Regions from separate parts of the Microbulbifer sp. SH-1 genome, predicted to be linked through region 1. Evidence: predicted binding sites of a transcription regulator. Region 1 holds the regulator's gene; each other region holds the start of a gene.
The links. The regulator PhoB, encoded in region 1, activates phosphate uptake and scavenging genes when phosphate is short. The targets are predictions, from matches to a motif close to TGTCATAAANNTGTAACA.
Positions count from the first base shown of each region.

Region 2: GNX18_RS03765 (DUF2170 family protein) is a predicted target of PhoB. The motif match lies at 2,520-2,537, and genes of this name have one in related genera.
Region 3: GNX18_RS03450 (OprO/OprP family phosphate-selective porin) is a predicted target of PhoB. The motif match lies at 2,732-2,749, and genes of this name have one in related genera.

Region 1 covers NZ_CP046948.1:3,470,448-3,475,027, forward strand. Annotated here, with positions in the region: gene traF (conjugal transfer protein TraF) at 1-865, shown strand, start outside; gene phoR (phosphate regulon sensor histidine kinase PhoR) at 934-2,247, opposite strand; gene phoB (phosphate regulon transcriptional regulator PhoB) at 2,510-3,214, opposite strand; gene ubiA (4-hydroxybenzoate octaprenyltransferase) at 3,346-4,233, opposite strand; gene GNX18_RS14245 (chorismate lyase) at 4,259-4,580, opposite strand, start outside.
Region 2 covers NZ_CP046948.1:829,772-834,351, forward strand. Annotated here, with positions in the region: gene GNX18_RS03750 (efflux RND transporter permease subunit) at 1-1,622, shown strand, start outside; tRNA gene GNX18_RS03755 (tRNA-Arg) at 1,766-1,842, opposite strand; gene GNX18_RS03760 (DUF6471 domain-containing protein) at 2,126-2,416, opposite strand; gene GNX18_RS03765 (DUF2170 family protein) at 2,564-2,968, shown strand; gene GNX18_RS03770 (PspA/IM30 family protein) at 2,965-3,660, shown strand; gene GNX18_RS03775 (potassium channel family protein) at 3,664-4,554, shown strand; gene GNX18_RS19410 (hypothetical protein) at 4,506-4,580, shown strand, end outside.
Region 3 covers NZ_CP046948.1:765,653-770,232, forward strand. Annotated here, with positions in the region: gene GNX18_RS03445 (indolepyruvate ferredoxin oxidoreductase family protein) at 1-1,277, shown strand, start outside; gene GNX18_RS03450 (OprO/OprP family phosphate-selective porin) at 1,368-2,609, opposite strand; gene GNX18_RS03455 (TraB/GumN family protein) at 2,773-3,702, opposite strand; gene GNX18_RS03460 (glycosyltransferase) at 3,971-4,580, shown strand, end outside.

The sequences.
Region 1 (4,580 bases):
CACCCAGGACGATGCGAATTACATTCTCGCGCAACTGGAAATACTGGATCAGGGGCGGCTGACGGTGGATGCCGGTGCCCAGCTGACCATTGCCGTTCCCAACAGCCTGGCATCCGGCCTGCTGTTTGTTCGCCAGTCCGTCTTCGTGGCGACGGAGATCCGGCTGGCGGATTCTGACGTGGAGCTGCTGGAAGACTTCGGTGAGCAGATTTTCGACGAAAGTGACCTGCAAACCGCAGCCGGCGCGTTTGGTTATTCCCTGCAGGAAATCGGCTTTGCCGCCGCCCGCCAATTCACTTTCGGGGGTTACCAGGTTTCTCTCGGCGCAACGCCGAAATACCAGCGGGTTGAAACCATCGAGTACCTCGAAACGATCGCGGACTTTGACAGCGACGACTTCGACGCCGATGACTACATGCTGGAGCACAGCAATTTCAATATCGACTTCGGCGCGACCATCAACTGGGGTGAATTGCAGGGCGGTGTATCCCTGCGCAATGCCATTGCCCAGGACTACGACACCATACAGGGTGGGGTAAAAATCCAGCTGGAACCGCAACTGACCGCGGGCCTTGGTTATACCGGTGAAGTATTTACCCTGTTGGCGGATCTGGACCTGAATTCCATCGAGGCGTTCGAAGGTGCCGGTGAAGTACAGATCGCGCGTCTGGGTATGGAGGCGGACCTGTTTGATTGGGCCCAGCTGCGGATTGGGTACCGCCACGACCTGAAAGACACTTACGATGGCGCGCTGACAGCGGGTATCGGCTTCTCGCCGTTTGACGTGGTGCAGTTCCACCTGTCCGCGATCAAATCCTCCGACGACACCTACGGCGCAGCTCTGCAGTTTGGTCTGGATCTGTAAGATTTGTCGGTAGCCTGCGCAAGGGGCCTGCGGGCCCCTTTTGCATTTCCGGCACTCAGGTCAGACACTCAGGCCGAGCTGGCCAGGGTCAGTTTGTGCGTTGGGAAATTGAGCGTGAAGGTACTGCCGCGGCCAGGCACACTGCTGACCGTGAGGTTGGCACCGTGGCGCAGCAGCACATGTTTGACGATGGCGAGGCCGAGACCGGTGCCGCCACTCTCCCGGGAGCGGCCCGCATCCACTCGGTAGAAACGCTCGGTGAGACGGGGGATATGCACCGGATCTATACCGATACCACAGTCCTTCACGGAAAAATGCCCGCCCGCCGCATCCAAGCGCCAGCGCAGTTCAATCGGCCCGCCGTCAGGGCTGTACTTCACCGCGTTGAAGGCGAGGTTTGCAAACGCACTGTGCAGCTCGCCAGCGGTGCCGGTAATAGTGCAGTCCTCGGTACACTCCACGGTGATCTCGTGGCGCCCGCCACTCAGTGAGCGCGCCTCACCGGCCACCTGCTCCATCAACTGCCGGACCGACACCCTGTCGCGGCCAGTGTCGCGCTCCGACGTTTCCAGCCGCGCCAGCAATAGCAGATCGTTCACCAGCCCGGTCATCCGCACCGTCTGCTCGCTCATCTGCGTCAGCGGCCGCTCCCAGTTGCGCGGCGCCTGACCGCTCATCTGCAGCGTCTCCAGATAACCCGCAATCACCGTCAGCGGCGTGCGCAACTCATGAGACACATTCGCCACAAAATCCCGCCGCATCTGCTCGAGGTTGTGCAGTCGCGTCACATCCCGCACGATCACCAACGCCTCATCCTGACCGAAGCGCGTCACCTCCATGGTCAGAATACGCGAATCGTCCCCCGGCGCCGGAAGCGTAATCGGCTCCAGCGACGCGCGACCGCGCCCGAACATACGGTTGTGCATATGCTCCACAAACCGCGGATCGCGAACGAAGTTGACCAGCGGCTGCCCCGCATCATCCGCCTGCAGGCGCAACATCTGCCCCGCCGCCGGATTCCACCACGCCAGATTGCCCTCATCCTCCAGTGCCACAATCCCCTCGCGCAGCGCACTGGTACTGTCCTGCACCCGGCGCAGCATGGAATGGAGCTTCTGCTTTTCCTTGCGGTGGCGGCGTTGCAGTCGATAGAAATCGTCGGAAATATCCCCCCATACTCCGAAGCTCGTCGGCGCGGGACCGCGGCGACCGTTGCTCAGCCAGCGGTCGAACTGGTTCTGCTGCCACAGCAGCCAGCCGAGATACACGGCGAGGCCGGCGCACAGCGCCAGCCACCAGTTGTCGGTCGAAAAACCGAGAATGGTGGTGCCGAGGGCGATGACGATAAAGCGCGAGAACTCGCCAATACTGCGATCGAGCATGATGGTTGGGCCATCTTGTTTTGGGGTGCACTGATTATTCTCAGTGGACCTGCGGACTTTATACGAAGGAAATGCCCGAACCGAAGTGCGGGTTTTCAAGTGAAGGGCGAGTGCCGGGCTTGGGTTTTTGAAAGCGTCGGCAACAGGGATGTTGCCGACGCAGCGTACAGGGACGTATTCACAGCGGTTTCAAAAACCCAAGCCCGGTGCTCGACCGCCACCGGACTCTCTACGGAGTCCACAAAAAACGTGCGGAGTAGGATTACACCCTTTCCACAGTCTGTACAGAAAAGCGGTAGCCGGTACCGCGTACGGTCTGGATATAGCGCTCGTGACCGTCGATGGTCAGTGCCTTGCGCAGGCGACGGATATGCACGTCCACCGTGCGCTCCTCCACATACACATTGCCGCCCCACACATGGTCCAGCAACTGCGTACGGGTATAGGCCCGCTCCTGGTGCGAAAGGAAAAACGTCAGCAAACGGAACTCCGTCGGCCCCATCTCCACCGGCTGGCCATTGATCGTCACCCGGTGGCTGATCGGATCCAGCACCAGCCCCCCCGCCGTCAGCGGTTCCTCCGGCGTCGTCGGCCCCGCGCGACGCAGAACCGCCTTCAGACGGGCTACCAGCTCGCGCGGAGAAAACGGCTTAGTAATGTAATCGTCGGCGCCGGTTTCCAGCCCCTTGATCTTGTGATCTTCCTCGCCCTTCGCCGTCAGCATGATGATCGGCAGCGAAGACGTCAGCTCGTCGCGCTTCAGGCGGCGGGCCAGCTCAACCCCGGAAACATCCGGCAGCATCCAGTCCAGCAGCACCAGATCCGGCTTCTCGTCGATCACCAGTGCGTGCGCCGCCTGCGCATTCTCCGCCTCAAGGCAGCGGTAATCCGCCATCTCCAGCGCAATTCGCAGCATATCCCGGACCGGGGCTTCGTCGTCGACTATGAGGATCGTCTTGCTGTGCATCTGCCTGCCATACCCTAGCTGGTGAATTTGTCACTTAACTGACTTTTCTTAGAGTGGCCATTTAACGTCACTTTAATGACAAATATATGACAGCTGTGCGGCGATCACGACCTCGCCGCCAAAAGGTAGGTTCAGTTGGCTAGAAAATGGAAAAAAATACCTGCAAAAATCGCCGCGCCAGCCCAATTACTGTTGAGAAACGCCTGAAAGCAGAGTTCCCGTTGCCGATTCCGCACCAGCCACTGCTGATAGATGAACAGCCCGGTCGCCGCGGCCACGCCGCAGTAAAACAGAGCACCCAGCGCCTCCCGGCTGCCCAGCATCAGCAGCGCCAAAACGACCATCGCCTGCAAACTGCCGGTCATCACCCGGTCCATATCGCCAAACAGGATGGCGGTGGACTTGACCCCGATCCGCAAGTCGTCGTCCCGGTCCACCATCGCGTAAAAGGTGTCGTAGGCCACGGTCCACAGCAGATTCGCGGTGAAAATCAGCCAGGCCACCGCCGGCACTTCTCCCTGCACCGCCGCGAACGCCATGGGAATACCCATGCTGAAGGCGGCGCCCAGCACCACCTGTGGCAGGTGGGTATAGCGCTTGGCAAAGGGGTAGCAAAAGGCCAGCGCCAGTGCCGGCAGCGACAACAGTACAGTGAGCCGGTTGGTCGTCAGCACCAGTAGGAAGGCCGCCAGCATCAGGCCCGCGAACAGCAGCAGAGCGCCCTTCGGCGTGGCCGCACCGGTGGCCAGGGGGCGCTGGTTGGTGCGCTTCACGTGGCCATCGATGTTGCGGTCGGCGAAGTCGTTGACGGCACAGCCGGCGGCGCGAGTGAGGACCACACCGAGGGTGAACACCGCAAACAGATGCAGACCCGGCCAGCCCTCAGCGGCAATCCACAGGGCCCACCAGGTGGGCCAGAGCAGCAGCAGCGAGCCGATGGGGCGGTCGAGGCGCGCCAGCTGCCAGTAGGGAAGCAGTTGCGGCCAGCGCTGTTGTATCTGTTGGCTGATCACTTGCATAGGTGTCTCCCGGAACGCGTAGCCCTCAGGCGGAGGGTGGACTGTGGGGATTGAAACTGCTGAGGAAGGTTTCCGCAACCAACAGGGGCTTGTCGCCGAGCCAGAAGGTGGAGCGGCGGCCCCAGGCGCGGGTGGCCATGTCGGCGAACTGTTCGAGCTGGCATTGGGGATTGCGCGCAAGCTGATTGAGGACGATGGGGCCGCGCCGCATATCGGATCGGCTGAACAGGAGTTCCCCCAGGGGGCGGTTGTCGAGACTGCGCAGGTGGCGGTGTTTGCCGGCCAGGGAGCGCTCAGGCAGGATACTGCGGGCGTAGACCCAGGGTTGGCCGCGACCGCAGAGCAAA
Region 2 (4,580 bases), 2.0 Mb from region 1:
CCGAAGGGCGTTTTGCGCAAAGCGTGGAGAAAACCATGCACCGCCTGTCGACCCGTTACGAGAGTATGCTGGGGCATGCCCTGAACGCGCGCGCTGCGGTGCTGGTGTTGTGTGTTGTGATCATGGGCGCGATTGTGGTGCTGTTTCTCGGTACCAAACGTGAGTTGGCGCCCGGTGAGGACCAGGGTTATGTGTTTGCCTCGGTGAAGGCGCCGCAATACGCGAACCTCAATTACACCGAGCGATCCGTCGATCAGGTCGAAAGTATCTTCCGCACCATGCCGGATTATCAGGCCAGCTTCTTTGTCAACGGTATGGGCGGACAGAACAATGCCTTTGGTGGCATTGTGCTGACGCCATGGAAAGACCGAAAAATGTCGGCCTCTGAGGTGGAGGGGGCGATCAATGGTCAGAGTGCGGGTGTTACCGGTGCCGCAGTGACCGCGTTCCAACCGGCACCGCTACCTGCGGGTAGTGGTGGATTGCCTGTCCAGATGGTGTTGCGTGCGCCCATTGCATTTTCCGAACTGTACAGCAGCCTGGAAGCGATCAAGGGAGCTGCCTGGGGCAGCGGGCTGTTTGCCTATGTAGACAGTGATCTGGCCTTCGACAGCCCCCAGGCCAGGCTGAAGATCAATACCGCCAAGGCTGGGGAAATGGGGGTGACCATGAATGAGATTGCCGAGACCCTCGCCACTCTGGTTGGCGAGAACTATATCAACCGGTTCAACTGGTTCGACCGTTCCTACGATGTGATTGCGCAGGTGCTGCAGGAAAACCGGCGTACCCCGGATGACCTCACCGGCTACTATGTGCGCGCGCAGTCCGGCAAGCTGGTACCGCTGTCTACAGTGGTGGATGTACACGTGGAATCGCAGGCAAACCGATTGCCGCAGTTCAACCAGATGAACTCGATAACCCTGTCCGCGGTGTTGATGCCCGGCGTCACTATGGGGCAGGCGGTGGACTTTCTTAAAAGTCAGCCGCTGCCTGCTGGTGCCTCCATTGATTGGCTTTCCGATAGCCGCCAGTTTGTGAAGGAGGGCAATCAACTGGTGTTTTCCTTCGGATTTGCGCTGGTGGTGATTTTCCTGGTTCTGGCTGCACAGTACGAGAGTTTCCGGGATCCACTGGTGATTCTTGTCACGGTACCACTGGCGATTTGTGGTGCACTACTGCCGCTCTGGCTGGGTTATGCCACCATGAATATCTATACGCAGATCGGCTTGGTGACATTGATCGGTTTGATTTCCAAACATGGGATCCTGATGGTTTCTTTTGCCAACGATATACAAAAGCGTGAAGGAAAAGCGCCGGTGGATGCCATCCGCAAAGCTGCCGTCATTCGTATGCGTCCAATCCTGATGACCACTGCGGCGATGGTAGCGGGGCTGATTCCTCTGTTGTTCTCGGATGGTGCCGGTGCAGCGAGCCGCTTCTCTATCGGCGTAGTGGTTGTGGCGGGAATGCTAATCGGAACCTTGTTCACATTGTTTGTACTGCCGACCCTGTACAGCGTGCTGGCAAGGGATCACCGGCTGGCAAGTACATCGGAACGCGCAGCTCACAGCGATGGCTTCGGGGGGGAGAGTGGACTTACAAAACACTCTGGTGTTTTGTGACCCTTCGGGCTTACTTGCACTCGGGATCAACTCGCTTTGCGAGTTGATCGAACCGGGAGGTTTGTCCCCCGGCCGGGTGAAGCCCTATTTATATAGCGAAGAAACAAAAAAGCCCGATCCTTGCGGATCGGGCTTTTTATATATGGCGCACTCGGGAGGATTCGAACCTCCGACCGCTCGGTTCGTAGCCGAGTACTCTATCCAGCTGAGCTACGAGTGCGTTGGGGTGCGAACAATATGGATTGCGCCTGGGTGAGTCAAGTGTTTTTTGAAAATTTCCTGGAATCCACTCGTTACCATTTTTTCCGTACCACTGATGGGGTTTGTTCTTTTCTCGTAGGTCATGACCTTGTAGGGCTTGCTGCCTTAACGTTGAGGTCCGGTGTTTCACTGGCGCGCCAGGCATGCACTTGGATCTGTGGGCGGCGAGTCCAGAGGCCGTCGTGGTAGCTGAGATCAGCGTGCCGAGTAGGGCGGTAATAAAAGCTGCAGAGGTCTGGTTTCTAATCATTGTTTTGCAATTCCTGCGTCTGCTTGAGAATATCGGGCACCGCGCTGCTCTCGACGCCGAGGACATCGATAATCGCGACAAACAGGTCGGCAGAAAACATGCATTTGCTGACTTTGCTGCGCAGGTTTTCCGGGGTGACGGTGATCCCCCGCTGAGCCAGGGCATCGGCGAGGTCGTTGTAGCGTACATTTTTCAGTGCCATCGAGGCGCGCACATAGCGGGCGATGGCCTGCTTGTAGGGGGTCAGGGCGCGGTGGTTCTCCAGGCTTTGCTTGTGATCCATTGTTTGTAATCCAACTGTCCGCTCATATTTGTTGCTCATGATAACCTTACGTGTCTTATTTGCAACAAAAGTGCCGTATAGGTGTTGACCGCTCAATTTTTACTGTTATATTTGTGACTCATATTCCACATCAACAAGGGAGTTGAAATGACCTGGAACAACGAAAACCTGCGCCAGCTGGCCGAGCAGCACCCGGACTGGGTGGTCGAGGCGGAGGGCGATTGCCTGAGCGTTTCTAATGACGAGGGCGTCGACGCCTTTGTTTATGTGGGCGAGCGGCAGATCGTAGTAGAGAGCATCCTGTTTCCTGTCAGCCAGGTAGAAGACGCGGCGGCACTGAACAAGCTGATCCTGCAAACGCACCAGCTGGTGCCGTTGACCACTGTCGCCATCAAGCATATCGGCGGTGAAGATTACTACGTGGCTTTCGGGGCGCTGTCTGTGTCCAGTAAGGATGAAGTGGTGATTGAAGAAATTGAAACCCTGTTTGGTAACGTGGGTGACTTCCTGGATTTGTACTCAGCACATTTTGAACTGGAGGGTGTAGCATGAGCCTGAAAAAACTTTGGACCGCACTGCGCGGCGCGGTCAATGAAGGTGCTGAAGCTGTTGCTGACAGCCAGTCTTTGCGTATTCTGGACCAGGAGCTGCGCGATGCTAAAACCGAGCTGAAAGCCTGCGACGAAAATCTGACCAAGATCATGGCCAAGCGCAAGCTGGCCGAGAACAAGGCCAATGCCCTGCAGGCGGATATCGACAATTACACCAACCACGCCATCGCGGCCAGCGAGAAGGGCGACGATGCCCTGGCCATTGAGTGTGCCGAGCGGGTTGCGGATCTGGAGTCCCAGCTGGAAATGGAGCAGAGCATTCTGCAGGGCTTCAAATCTTCCGAGGTCACCCTGAAGAGCAACATCTCCAAGGCAAAGGCCAATGTGCGTCGCATGGAACAGCAGATCGACCAGATCAAGGCGACTGAGTCTGTGCAGAAAGCCCAGGTAGCGGTCTCCTCCCGCCATATGGGTGCCAACAGCAAGGTAAAGACCGCGCTGGATAGCATGGAGCGTATCAAGGCGAAGCAGCAGCAGCGTGCGGCGGAGCTGGAAGCGGCGGAAGAGCTGGCCACTGAAGAAAGTGGTTCCAGTCTGGATGCCAAATTGAAGCAGGCTGGTATTACCCCGGGCGGCCAGGTGAGCGGTAGCGATAAGCTGGCTCAACTGCTGGCCAAGCGCACCCAGGCTTAAAACATGGTTCTGTATAAAGTGCGACGCCTTTTGGCGTCGCTTTTTATTAGGGCTTCCGGAACCACGGTCATCCTTGCTGCGGCAGTATATGTACTGAGCAGTTATCTGCTGCTTACTTTTGCCGGTGAGGCGGAGATAGTTGCGCCGGAGAATTTCTTCTACTGGCTGGTAGTGACTGCCTCCACCGTTGGCTACGGGGATTTTTCTCCAAGTACGCCGGTGGGCAAGTTGGCGGTCAGTCTCTGGGTTATTCCTCTGGGCCTGAGCCTATTTGCGATGATTGTCACACGTGTGGGCTTTGGTATTTCTGAATTTGTACAGCGGGGCAAGAAAGGTTTACGCAAAATGAACCATCAAAACCATACCGTTATCATCGGCTGGAACGGCACCCGCACATTGCGCCTGATCGAACTGTTGCTGTCCAAAACCAACGGCAATGCGTCGGAGATAGTGCTTTGTGTCGAGGCGGAAATTGAAAACCCCATGCCGAAACAGATTGATTTCGTGCGGGTGGAATCCTTCTCTCACGCAGAAAGCATGCAGCGCGCCAGCCTGGATAAAGCAGCGCGAATCATCATCGACAATCCGCTGGATGATGTGACTCTGACTACGGCCCTGTTCTGCGACAAAATGAGCCCGAACAGCCACAAAACGGCTTACTTTCAGGACGAAAATGTCGGGGAGTTGCTGCGTGGCCACTGCCCGAAAATCGAATGTATTCCGTCTGTCGCGGTCGAGCTACTCGCCAAGTCCTCTCTCGATCCAGGTTCTGCGCGTCTGCACCGGCAGTTGCTGGACAGCACCTACGGTATGACACAGTACAGTGTGGTGAGCAGCCGCTTTCGGTGGGTGCGCTGTTTGATCATTTCAAGCACGGCCTGTCTGCAACCCTGATCGGTGTGCGCCGGGCCGGTGAACAG
Region 3 (4,580 bases), 2.0 Mb from region 1:
GGCGCGCCTGCAGCACCTTGGACCAGACCGGTCTCGCGCAGAAGGGCGGGGCAGTTTACTCCCATGTGCGTTTTGCCGAGCGCCCGGAAGCGCTGCAAGCGGTGCGGATTTCCGACGGTCGCGCCGATGCCCTGATGGCCTGCGACCTGATTGCTGCCGGCAACCTGTCGGCGAGTCTCGCCAAGCTGGACGAAACCTTGAGTCGCGCCGTGGTCAACACCCACCTTAGCCCGACAGCGGCCTCGGTGCTGGGGCGTGAGGATATCCACTCGCCCCAGGCGGTACTCGACACCATCAAGGATGCCGTGCTGGAGCTCGATGTGGTCGAAGGTCATACCCTGACCAAGGCGGCTCTCGGCGACACCCTGGCGGCGAATATTTTCATGCTGGGTTTTGCCTGGCAGAAAGGTCTGATTCCCCTCGGGCTCAACGCCATCCAGCAGGCGATCGAACTGAACGGCGTGGCGGTGGAGGGCAACCTGCAAGGGTTCGCTGCCGGCCGTCTCGCCGCGGCCGACAGGCCGGCGCTGGATCGGCTGCTGGCAAAAGGCGAAGAAAAATCCCTGCCGCAGGGGCTCGAAGATATTGTGGCGCACCGGGTGGCGCATCTTACCGGTTACCAGAATGTTGCGTTGGCGCGCCGCTACCGCGCGTTGGTGGATCGGGTTAAGGCGGCGGAAATTTTGAAAGTACCGGGCAGTGAAGCGCTGGCAGAAGTGGTTGCGCGCAACTACGCCAAACTGCTCGCGTACAAGGACGAATACGAGGTGGCACGTCTCTACAGCGACGGTCGTTTTATGCAGTCCCTGCGGGAAAATTTTGCCGGTGACTTCGAGCTGGAATTCAATCTGGCACCGCCGCTATTGAGCCGCTTTGATAAAAACCTCGGGCGCCCGCGCAAGATGAAGTTCGGCGGCTGGATGCATCGTGCCTTCGGTGTACTGGCAAAGCTGCGTTTTCTGCGCGGTTCGGCGCTGGATATTTTCGGCTATACCGCCGAACGCAAAATGGAGCGCGCTCTGATTGCGGAGTACGAAAAACTGGTCAACGAAGTTGTCGGCAGGCTCAATGCGGAAAATCACGCGGCGGCCATTGAATTGCTCAGTTACCCCGACATGATCCGCGGATACGGTCTGATCAAAGACGAAAATGTAGAGAAGGCGAATCGCGTAAAACTGCTGTCCTTGCAACGTTTCTACAATCCCAGCACTGGCATGCAGGATGTGGCGGCACAGGTGGAAGTATTCGACCCGGCCAAGGCGCAGCAAGTGGGCTAAACCGCCGCGTGTAGCAATGCCCACGTTTTTGCCCGGAAGTAAAAAAATGGCGAGCCGATTGGCTCGCCATTTTTTTGTGAATCGAGCCGATTACCAGCCGATCTGAGCCCGAAACCCCAACTGGTCGGTGCCGTCACCGGTGAAATCATCGTCGCCGATGATGTAGTTCAGCATGAAACGCACGTTGCGATTAGCGTAGAAGTTGAGACCCACCGTGGTGCTGTTGGCTTTCAGGTGATCGAAATCCCGGTTTTCCATAGTGTCGTAGCGGAAGGTCAACTCCCAGGCGCCTCCCCACAGACCGTCACCGCTGGGCTTCGCTGAGCTGAAAGCACCGCGTTTCTGGCTGTAAGGCTTGTGCTCACCGGTCAGCATCCAGCTGCCCTGGACATACCAGGTGTGAATGGTCTGGTCGCCGATAAAGCAGCCGAATTCGGGATCGCAGGGGAAGGGGGCCGGCGCCCCGAATTCGTCCTCGAAGTCCTCTTCCGTCAGATAGTAATTTCCCTCGAAGCCGCCGACGGTGTATTCCGCCTGCAGATACAGCGGGCCGTAGCTACCGGCCAGCTCCAGCGCTGCGGTGCTGGCGTCTCCGCCAAGGTCACCCGGGGTGAGCGCCATCAGCTGAGACGGGCCGCGACGGCCTGCGTAATCGGCTTCGGCCATCAGGTCGCTGGAGTTCTGATTGGCGTTTTCATAGCTGATGGAGGTGCCCAGGTGCAGGGTTTCATGGTCGGTATTGATCGGATGCCAGGCCAGACGGCCGGCGGCTCCCAGGCCCTCGTTGCGGGGGGTGCCCGCATCGCGCAGATTGAACGCCATCATACCGAGGGTGAAGCAATCCAGGACGCCGGTCCAGCCGATACCCTGCTGAAACTGGTTGCCATCGTAGAGGCCAGTAGCGCTGGAGAATGGCCGCTCCAGCATAGTCAGCTCGTTGGAGCTGGTCATTTCCGCCATGGAGCGAAAGGGTTTGAACTGGCCAATACGCACCTCGCCGTCGAGGAACTTGTGCGCCAGGTACACGTCGCGGAAGCCATCGAGGGTGCTGCCACCGGCAAAATCCTGCTCTAGTATGTAGCTCCAGTCGTAGATGTCACCTTTCAGAGTAATACGTGCGCGACGGAACTCCGTGGTGCTGATAGCGTTGACCTGGTCGCTGTCGAACAGGTAGGTGTCGAAATGAATACGGCCGCCGAGAGACGCGGAAAAGTTTCCGTCATCGGAAACGATTTTCAGGTTGCCTTTGGTTTCTGCTTGATCGGCAACGGCGGTACCTGAGAGCAGGCAGGTTATGGAAAGAGCCAGCAGGCTCTGGTGGGGGCGGTCCATAGTGTTGATTCCATATCATTTGGCTGTCTTATTGGCGGCGAATACTATCAGCCCATGATTTTCGTCAGAAATTGGAAACATTTTTGAAACAATTGACATCCATAAAATTAAATGTTTCCAACTGTCACATTATGGTAACAAAATTAATGTAATGGGCGCCGAATCAGATCTGGGTAATATGGAAGCCGACACCTTTCAGCAAATCGGTGACAGACCTGTCGCCCACTAGATGCCCGGCGCCCACGATCACGAACAGAGTTTGGTGTTGCTGGCTGAAATCCTGGATTTTTTTCGCCATCTCGCGGTTGCGCCGATAGAAGAGTAGCTCATGCAGCTGTTCAAATTCAGGGTGTTCGTCAATTCCTTCGCGAAACACCAGGTCGTAAAGTGCCTGTTGATCGCCGGCCTTCCAGGCCCCGGTCATACGCGGCACGAACCTGTCCATTTCCGCCAGTTGATCCAGGGTTTGCTGCAAATAGAGCTCCGGCTTTTCCAGGCTGTTCAGTAGTTGCAGTTGTTGAATCACGCTTTCCAGTTCCAGTGTGGTTTTGCCCTTCTGGCGTGCCTGCAATAAAAAGTGGCGGTCAATGCCGGCTTTCGGGTCCAGCCCGCGTGCCTGCATCTCCACCATGCTCAAGGTAATCATGGCAATGGCGGGGCGCATACGGCTGAAATGTGTCTCTGGAATCTGGCGTTTTCGCAGCCAGGTCTGCAGTTCGCCATACAAGGTGGGGGGAATATGGTTTTTCAACTGATCGCCCGGTGGATAAAAGGATTCCAGCATGACTTTCTGTTGGAGTTGCGGGTCGGATTCCATGGCGACGACATCCGCTTCTACCACCAGCGCACTGCTGTTGTTGTAGGCGTTTATGATGGTGTCCCGCAATGGGTAGAAACTCTGGTCGGCGAGGTGGATCGAGCCCAGCAGGTAGACGGTATGTTCTCCCTTTGTGGCCTGCAGTAACAGACCGCGGTCATTGGCCGCCTGGACCTGAGCCGCTGCCAGCGTGGTAATTAACAGCAGTAACCAGTGAAGCAAGAGGCTTTTGTGGGTGCGATGTCTGGGTGGGCGGGCTGGATTGAAGAGTTCCATATTGTGCTCCTTATATTTTCTGTCAAAAAATTCTACCGGATTCCACCAGACTTGTGATTTATATCGCCATTACGAGAATTGTGCGCCCTGGCGCAGAAATCAGCGGTACAATTGTGAAGCCGAATTGACGGGAGATTGGTTGCGGAAGTGTTTTTCCGATATTTTCTTCCGGCCTTTTGATCGCGCATCCTGTGCAAGTATTGATCTTGTGCGGGAAGCGGCACGGGCGGCAGGTGATCTTGAATCGTGGAATGGAGTTTGCTCGGCTATGCGGATTGTGCAACTGGTACCTTCTATGGACGGTGGCGAACTGGCGCAAGAGACGCTGGAGTTCGCTCAGGAGCTTGCAAGGCAGGGGCATGAATCTGCAGTGATCTCCGCAGGGGGAACTCTGGTCTCGCGCCTGACGTTGCACAATTGCCAGCATCATCAATTACCCGTCGACCAGAAACCATTTTTTCGCGCGCGCATTCACGGCAGGCTGCGCCGGCTGCTGGAAAATCTGCGGCCGGATATCCTGTTGGCCCGTGACGCACTGTGCAGCTGGCACGCTTGGTGTGTGTGGCAATCCCTCCCCGAGGCGACGCGGCCGCGTCTGGTAACCGCACTGCATACTCTGCCGCCCAGTGGTCTATTCCGTGGACGAGTGAACGGCGCGCTGGCGCGCGGTGAGTTAGTCATGGCTTCATCCGGGTCTTTGGCCCGCGAGTTGCAACTGCGCTACGGCGCCATCCTCAATCAGGCGACCGCGGGAGGAAATGGTGACGCGTCTTCAGGGCCTCAGGTGCGCTACCGCGGGGTAAACACCCGTGAGTTGGACCGGCGGGCGCCGGTCTCCGGACACTGGCACCAGAAGCTGTTGAACCAGTTTCCACAGT